2 regions of the Sinomonas soli genome follow, and region 2 is predicted to be linked to the other one. Evidence: riboswitches for the same ligand, from Rfam matches in the RefSeq annotation. Region 2 holds a riboswitch; the other holds the start of a gene.
What was found. Region 2 has a riboswitch for thiamine pyrophosphate ahead of thiO (glycine oxidase ThiO). Riboswitches for the same ligand answer to the same signal wherever they lie in the genome.
Positions count from the first base shown of each region.

Region 1: it holds a riboswitch for thiamine pyrophosphate, as region 2 does, so the genes downstream of both, thiC (phosphomethylpyrimidine synthase ThiC) here and thiO (glycine oxidase ThiO) in region 2, are expected to answer to the same signal.

Region 1 is NZ_BAAGSN010000003.1:291,411-295,615, forward strand. It holds gene thiC (phosphomethylpyrimidine synthase ThiC) at 17-1,768, opposite strand; TPP riboswitch at 1,767-1,874, opposite strand; gene ACYVKZ_RS02515 (amidohydrolase family protein) at 1,906-3,009, shown strand; gene ACYVKZ_RS02520 (VOC family protein) at 3,146-3,979, shown strand; gene ACYVKZ_RS02525 (hypothetical protein) at 4,068-4,205, shown strand, end outside.
Region 2 is NZ_BAAGSN010000004.1:218,296-222,500, forward strand. It holds gene ACYVKZ_RS04370 (RNB domain-containing ribonuclease) at 1-7, opposite strand, end outside; gene ACYVKZ_RS04375 (prephenate dehydratase) at 47-892, opposite strand; gene thiE (thiamine phosphate synthase) at 889-1,590, opposite strand; TPP riboswitch at 1,605-1,718, shown strand; gene thiO (glycine oxidase ThiO) at 1,709-2,902, shown strand; gene thiS (sulfur carrier protein ThiS) at 2,902-3,150, shown strand; gene ACYVKZ_RS04395 (thiazole synthase) at 3,152-3,964, shown strand; gene ACYVKZ_RS04400 (4a-hydroxytetrahydrobiopterin dehydratase) at 4,005-4,205, shown strand, end outside.

The DNA of each region.
Region 1 (4,205 bases), on a different contig from region 2:
TCGTCCGCCCCGCGCGCTACTCCGGCGAGCCCACGGCGATCGTCTCGGGAAGGTAGACCTTCCCGCCCGCGGCGAGGAACTCCTGGCTCTTCTCCCGCATGCCTGCGATGGCCTCCTGGGCCTCCTTCGAGCCGAACTCGTTGCGGATGTCCTGGGAGATGCGCATCGAGCAGAACTTCGGACCGCACATCGAGCAGAAGTGCGCGGTCTTCGCGGGCTCGGCCGGGAGCGTCTCGTCGTGGAAGGCCTCGGCCGTGGCGGGGTCGAGCGCCAGCGAGAACTGGTCCTTCCACCGGAACTCGAACCGTGCCTTGGACAGGGCGTCATCACGCTCGTGCGCACCCGGGTGGCCCTTGGCGAGGTCGGCGGCGTGGGCAGCGATCTTGTAGGTGATCACGCCGGTCTTCACATCGTCCTTGTTCGGCAGCCCGAGGTGCTCCTTGGGGGTCACGTAGCACAGCATCGCCGTCCCGTACCGCGCGATCTCGGTGGCGCCGATCGCCGAGGTGATGTGGTCGTAGCCCGGTGCGACGTCGGTCACGAGCGGGCCGAGCGTGTAGAACGGGGCGCCGTCGCACAGCTCCTGCTGCCGCTCCACGTTCTCGCGGACCAGGTGGAACGGGATGTGCCCCGGTCCCTCGACCATGACCTGCACGTCGTACTCCCACGCGCGCTTGGTCAGCTCGGCGAGCGTGTCCAGCTCGGCGAACTGCGCCGCGTCGTTCGCGTCGGCCGTCGAGCCCGGGCGCAGGCCGTCGCCGAGCGAGAACGCGACGTCGTACTGCGCGAAGATCTCGCAGAGCTCGTCGAAGTGCGTGTAGAGGAAGTTCTCCTCATGGTGGGCGAGGCACCAGCCGGCCATGATCGAGCCGCCGCGGGAGACGATCCCCGTGACGCGCTCCGCGGTCAGCGGCACGTACCGCAGGAGCACGCCCGCGTGGATCGTCATGTAGTCCACGCCCTGCTCGCACTGCTCGATCACGGTGTCGCGGAAGACCTCCCACGTGAGGGCGGACGCGTCGCCGTTGACCTTCTCGAGGGCCTGGTAGATCGGCACCGTGCCGATCGGCACGGGGGAGTTGCGGATGATCCACTCCCGGGTCGTGTGGATGTCGTCGCCGGTGGAGAGGTCCATCACCGTGTCCGCGCCCCACTTGGTGGCCCACTGGAGCTTGTCGACCTCCTCGGCAATCGAGGACGTGACCGCCGAGTTGCCGATGTTGGCGTTGATCTTGACCAGGAACGCCTTGCCGATGATCATCGGCTCCGACTCGGGGTGGTTGATGTTGCTCGGGATGATCGCCCGCCCCGCGGCGACCTCGGAGCGCACCAGCTCGACGTCGCAGTTCTCCCGCAGCGCCACGAAGCGCATCTCGGGGGTCACGACGCCGGCCCGCGCGTAGTGCATCTGCGTGACGCGCCGGCCGGGCTTGGCCCGCAGCGGCACGGGCCTGGCGCCCTTCCACTCGGCCGAGGCCTCGCCGCGCCGCACCGCGGAGCGGCCATCGTCGAGCAGGTTCCGCTCGCGGCCCGCGTACGGCTCGACGTCGCCGCGCTCGGCGACCCACTCGGCCCGGTACGCCGGAAGGCCCACCACAGGGTCGCTGCCCGGGCCCGACGTCCGGTAGACCCGCAGCGGTGCGTTCGCCTCGCCCCCCGGCGAATCGTCGAGTGCGATCTCCGTGACGGGGACCCGGAGGCCGTGCCCGTCGTCGGTCAGGAACGCGAGCGAGTGGGCGGGGTGCTGTTCCATTCCAGATGTGCTCATACGCTGAGCCCTCACTTCCTACGCCGGCATGACCCGGACAGGTTCGACGGTCGCAGGCCGCGTCAGCCTGATCTCAGCCCTTGCGAGGGCACCCGTGTGGACGCGTTGGACCCTAGCACGGCAGTTAGGCTGGCGTCATGCATGACGTTGTCCACCTCAGCGGCCCCGTCCTCGCCGGCCCCACCGACGAGCGGCCGGAGGCGTGGATCGTCGACGGGCGGATCACCTTCCGCCGCCCCGAGGCACCGGCGGCCACGACCCTGCGCGGGTGGGTGCTCCCCGGCCTCGTGGACGCGCACTGCCACGTGGGGCTGGTGCCCGGCGGCGCGCCGGATGACGCCGCGGCCCTCGCCCACGCGCGCTCCGAGGCGGCGGCCGGGGTCCTCCTGGTCCGCGACTGCGGCAGCCCCACCGACACCCGCTGGCTGCAGGCGCGCGACGACGTCCCGCGCCTCGTGCGCGCCGGTCGCCACCTCGCGCGGTCCCGTCGCTACCTTAGGGGCCTCGCGCTCGAGCTCGAGCCGGAGGACCTCGTGGAGGCCGTCGTGGCGCAGGCGCGGGCCGGCGACGGCTGGGTCAAGCTCGTCGCCGACTGGATCGACCGCGGCGCCGGCGACCTGGCGCCCGCGTTCCCGCCCGCCGTGCTCCGCGAGGCTGTCTCCGCCGCGCACGCCGAGGGGGCCCGCGTCACCGCGCACACGTTCGCGGAAGAGACCATCGACCACCTCATCGACGCCGGGATCGACTGCCTCGAGCACGCGACGGGCCTGCAGGAACGGCATCTGCCCCGCCTGGCCGAGGCCGGCATCCCCATCGTCCCGACGCTCGTCAACATCGCGACCTTCCCCGACATCGCCGCCCAGGGCCACGCAAAGTTCCCTCGCTATGCGGCGCACATGCGCGCCCTGTGGGAACGCCGGCACGAGCGCGTGGCGGCAGCGCACGATGCCGGGGTGCGGATCTACGCGGGAACCGACGCCGGCACGGTGATCGCGCACGGGCGGATCGCGGACGAGGTCGCCGAGCTCGCCGCGGCGATCGGGCCGGCCGCCGCGGTCGACGCCGCGTGCTGGGCCGCGCGCGGATGGCTGGGAGCCGCCGGCCTCGCCGAGGGCGACCCCGCGGACGTCGTGGTCGTCAGGGAGGACCCCCGAGCCGACGTCGGGACGCTCGCGGCCCCGCTGCACGTGCTGCGGGACGGGCAGCGGATCGCCGGGGCAGCGGAGGCTGCCGCGATCTAGGGAATACCGAGGCTTGATTGAAGCTTCAAGTAAACGTACGCTTGATGCAGACCCCGACAGCCAAGGAGCCCCCGTGACCACATCCGCCGCCCCCACCCAGCCCGCCCCCGGAGACCTGCTTCCGGCCGACCTCGCGATGGGCACCGTCATGCTCAAGGTCGGCGACATGAAGCTCATGCTCGACTACTACGAGCGCGCCCTGGGCCTCGTGCCGATCAGCGAGTCGCTCGGCGGGGTGTACCTGGGCCGCCAGGGCGTGCCGGTCATCCACCTCAGCCCCGCCGCGGGGCTCCAGATCCCCGGGCGCGGCGAGGCCGGGCTCTTCCACACCGCCATCCTGTTCGAGCGCCGCGCGGACCTCGCGGCGACCGTCGCCACCGCGGCCCAGTACGATCCCCGGCTCTTCGCCGGCAGCGCCGACCACCTCGTCTCCGAGGCGTTCTACTTCACCGACCCCGAGGGCAACGGCGTGGAGCTCTACTTCGACAAGCCGCGCGAGACCTGGCAGTGGAACGCCGGCCAGGTGGTCATGGACTCGCTGCCGCTGGCCCCGCAGGCCTTCCTCAACCAGAACCTGACCGAGGCGTCCCTCGACGGGCAGCGGGAGGCGGAGGCCGGCGTCGGCCATGTCCACCTCCAGGTCGGCGACGTCGAGACGGCGCAGAAGTTCTATGTCGACACGCTCGGCTTCGAGAAGACCTCGGGCTGGCACGGCCAGGCCCTGTTCGTCTCGGCCGGCCGCTATCACCACCACATGGCGATGAACGTGTGGAACTCGCGCGGCGCCGGCCCGCGCAAGGACACGCTGGGCCTCGGCGAGGTCCTCATCAGGGTCGGCACCCAGGACGACGTCCTCGCGGCCGCGGACCGGCTCAAGATGGCCGGCGTCGCCACCCTTCACACCGGCGCCGAGCTGCGCTTCGAGGATCCGTGGCGGAACCAGATCCGCATGGCGTCCGTGCACGCCTGACGTTCCCTGCGCTACGCTCGGAAAGTCCGCGGCCGCCGCGGGCACCTGCAGCCCGAACCGCAGTCCAGCGCCCACAGAGGGGGAAGACGTGTCCGCTCCCAGTCCGTTCGCCGAGATCTTCGTCTCCACGCACGCCGACGCGCTCGCCCGGGCTTCCCGGCTCGACGGCGGCGACGCCGAGGACACCGGGGGCCTGAGGATCCCCGGCGTCTCGGACTACGAGATC
Region 2 (4,205 bases):
GCGCCATGGCCGCCAGCCTAGTCCCGACTGTCCTTCCTCGTCCCGACTACCCCTCGTGGAGCCCGAAGCGCCGCGGGTGGGCGGGGAAGACCCCCAGGATGCGCAGCTGCGTCGAGAAGAACTCGAGCTCCTCGAGTGCCCGGGCGAGCGCCGGCTCGTCGGGGTGGCCCTCGACGTCCACCATGAACATGGTCGCCGCGAACCGGCCCTCGACCATGTAGCTCTCGAGCCGGGTCATGTTGACCCCGTTGGTCGCGAACCCGCCGAGCGCCTTGTAGAGGGCTGCGGGGATGTTGCGGACCCGGAACACGAAGCTCGTCACGTACTGGGAGCCGTCGGCCTGCGGGTAGTCGCGCGGCGGGGCGAGGACCACGAAGCGCGTGGTGTTGTGCTGCTGGTCCTCGATGTCGCTCGCGAGGACGGTGAGCCCGTACCGCTCGGCCGCGAGCGGCGGGGCGATGGACAGCTTGGCCGGGTCAGCCCATTCGGCGACCTCGCGCGCGGAGCCGGCGGTGTCGCCCGCGACCACCGGGGTGAGGCCGTGCTCCCGGATGAACCCGCGGCACTGCGCGAGCGCGTGCACGTGGGAGTGCACCTCCCGCGCGCCCTCGATCGTCGCCCCGGGGACGCCGAGGAGGCTGAAGCGGATGCGGAGGAAGTGCTCGCCGACGATCTGCAGGGGGGTGTCCGGCAGGAGCAGGTGGATGTCCGCGACGCGTCCGGCGACGGTGTTGTCGATCGGGATCATCGCGAGGTCGGCCTCACCGCCGGTGACAGCCGCGAACGCGTCCTCGAACGTCGCGCACGCAAGGGTGGCGGCGTCCGGGTAGGCCTCGAGGGCTGCCATGTGGGAATTGGCACCGGGCTCGCCCTGGTACGCGATCGTCGTCATGCGAGGGGTGCGGCGGGGGCGAGGCTGGGGAGTTCGGCGCGGAGGCGGGCTGCCGCGTCGGCGGGGTCGTCGGCGTCGGTGATCGCGCGGACGACGACGACGCGGCTCGCGCCCGCCTCGACGACCTGCCCCACGTTCTGGTGGTCGATGCCGCCGATGGCGAACCACGGCAGCACCGTGCGGCCGGCCTCGAGCGCTTCGCGGGTGCGGCGCGCCGCGTGCTCGACGATCCCGAGGCCGACGGCGGCCCGGCCCGGCTTGGTGGGAGTGGCCCACAGCGGGCCCGTGCAGAAGTAGTCGAGGCGCGCCCCGGCGGACGCTTCGGGGCTCTGCGCATGGGCGAGGGCGGCGTCGACGAGCTCGGGGGAGTTGGTGGACAGGCCCACGAGCACGGACGGGTCCACGACGCGGCGGATCGCCGGGAGCGGGAGGTCCTTCTGGCCGACGTGGAACACCGGCGCCCCGGAGAGCAGGGCGATGTCCGCCCGGTCGTTCACGGCCCACAGCTTCCCGTGCCGCTCGGCGACGGCGCGCAGGACCTCGAGGTGCTCGAGCTCCTCGGCGGCCTCGATCTGCTTGTCGCGCAGCTGGATGATGTCCACGCCGCCGGAGAAGGCGGCGTCCAGGAAGGACTCGAAGTCGCCGCGGTCCCTGCGGGCATCGGTGCACACGTACAGCTGGGCGTCGGCGAGGAGCATGGAACTAGACTAGTGCCCAGTACTGCGGGAGCCCGCCAGTGTGAACTGCGCCCGGGCTGAGAGGGCCAGAGCCGACCGCTGCACCTGATCCGGGTCATGCCGGCGGAGGGAAGGAACCATGGAGAGCACGGACGCGCCCGCGGCGGTGCGCATCCAGGGCGCGGTGGCCGACGTCATCGTCATCGGGGCCGGGGTGGTCGGCCTGGGCATCGCCTGGGAGGCCGCGCGCGCAGGCCGCCGCGTGACGGTCGTGGACCCCGCGCCCGGCACCGGCGCGAGCTACGCGGCCGCGGGCATGCTCGCCGCGGTCAGCGAGTACCACTACCAGGAGGAGGACCTCCTCGCCCTCACGCTCGACTCCGCCCAGCGGTGGCCGCAGTTCGCCGCCTCAGCCGGCCCCGACTGCGGCTATCTGGCCACCCCCACGCTGTGCCTCGCTGCCGACGCCGCCGACCGACAGGCGTTCGCCGACCTCAGGGCCGCCCAGGAGGCGCACGGCCTCGCCGTCCAGGCCCTCACCGTCCGTGAGGCGCGGAAGGCCGAGCCGCTGCTGGCGCCGGGCGTGGCCGGAGCCTTCACGATCGAGGCCGACCACCAGGTCGATCCCCGGCGGCTCGTCGCGGCCCTGCTCCGCCGCCTCGGCGAGGACGCCCTCGTGCCGGCCCGCGCGGCCTCGCTCGCGTGGGACGCCGGGCGGGTGGCTGGCGTGGTGCTCGAGGACGGCCGCGAGCTGCGCGCCGCCGAGACGATCGTGGCCAACGGGCTGGGCGCACGCGACCTCGGCGGCCTCCCGGTGGCCCTCCCGCTGCGGCCCGTCTACGGGGACATCCTGCGTCTGCGGGTGCCCGAGGCCCTCCGCCCGCTCGTCACGGCGACCGTCCGCGGGCTCGTGCGGGGGCGCCCCGTGTACCTGGTCCCGCGCGAGGACGGGACCGTGGTGATCGGCGCGACCCAGCGCGAGGACGGCTCCGATGCCGTCTCCGCCGGCGGGGTCTACGAGCTGTTGCGCGACGCCCAGGCCCTCGTGCCGGCCGTCGCCGAGCTGGAGCTGACCGAGATCACCGCCCGCGCACGCCCCGGCACCCCGGACAATGCGCCCCTGCTCGGGCGGGTCGGAGACGTGCCCGGACTCATTGTGGCCACCGGGTTCTTCCGCCACGGCGTGCTCCTCACGCCCGCCGCGGCCGAGGTGTGCCGCGCGCTCCTCGAGGGGCGCGCCGACCCCCGCTGGGATGCGTTCCGGCCCGACAGATTCGCCTCGCAGCCCGCGAGGATCCCGGCCGCCTCGGCGGCAGAGAGAGGAGGCAGCTGATGCAGGCGACAGACCGCATCACCGTCAACGGCGAACCGCGGGAGCTCCCGCAGCCCTCCACCGTGCTGGCCCTCGTGTCCGCCACGACGGGCCGGGCCCTGGGGGACAACGGCAGGCCGGCCGACGGCGGCCGCCTCGGCGTCGCCGTCGCCCTCAATTCCGAGGTGGTGCCCCGCGGAAGCTGGGCGACCACCGCGCTCGCGGCGGGCGACGCCGTCGAGCTCGTCACAGCGATGCAGGGAGGCTGAGATGACGCAGGCACACATCGAGCACGGGAGCACGGCGCTCACCGACGACCCGTTCGTGGTGGACGGGGTGCCCCTGGGCTCGCGGCTCATCATGGGCACCGGCGGGGCGCCCAGCCTCGACGGGCTGGGGGAGGCGCTGGAGGCGTCCGGCACCCAGCTGACCACCGTGGCGATGCGCCGCTACTCGCCCGCCGAGCAGGGTTCCCTCTTCCAGCTGCTCGTGGAGCGGGGGATCCGCGTCCTGCCGAACACCGCCGGGTGCTTCACGGCGCGCGACGCCGTGCTCACGGCCGAACTGGCCCGCGAGGCGCTCGAGACCGACTGGGTCAAGCTCGAGGTCATCGCGGACGAGACCACGCTGCTTCCCGATCCGATCGAGCTCGCCGATGCGACCGAGCAGCTCGTGGGCCGCGGCTTCAAGGTGTTCGCGTACACCAACGACGATCCCGTGCTCGCACGACGGCTCGAGCAGCTGGGTGCGGTGGCCGTGATGCCCCTCGGGGCTCCGATCGGGACCGGCCTGGGCATCCTCAACCCCCACAACATCGAGCTCATCGTGGCCCGTGCCGGCGTCCCGGTGGTCCTCGATGCGGGCATCGGGACCGCCTCCGACGCCGCGCTCGCCATGGAACTCGGGTGCGACGCCGTGCTCCTGGCCACCGCGGTGACCCGGGCGCAGGACCCCGTCCGCATGGCCATGGCCTTCCGCCACGCGGTCGCGGCCGGGCGGCTTGCCTCGAAGGCCGGCCGCATCCCCAGGCGCGAGCACGCCCTGGCCTCGAGCCCGATGGAGGGGCGCGCGCAGTTCCTCTGAGCAGTTCCGCCGGACGGCTGCCGGGCCTACCCTGACTTCCATGGCACGCGAGCCGTTGACCGAGGAACAGATCCGGGACGAGCTGGGACGCCTCACTGACTGGTGCCATGTAAACGGTGCTCTGGCCACCGTGTACAGGCTGCCCAGCTCCGCGGAGGCGCTCGCGCTCATCGCCGCGGTCGGTGAGGTCGCCGAGGAACTCAACCACCACCCGGACTTGGACTGGCGCTACAACCGCGTC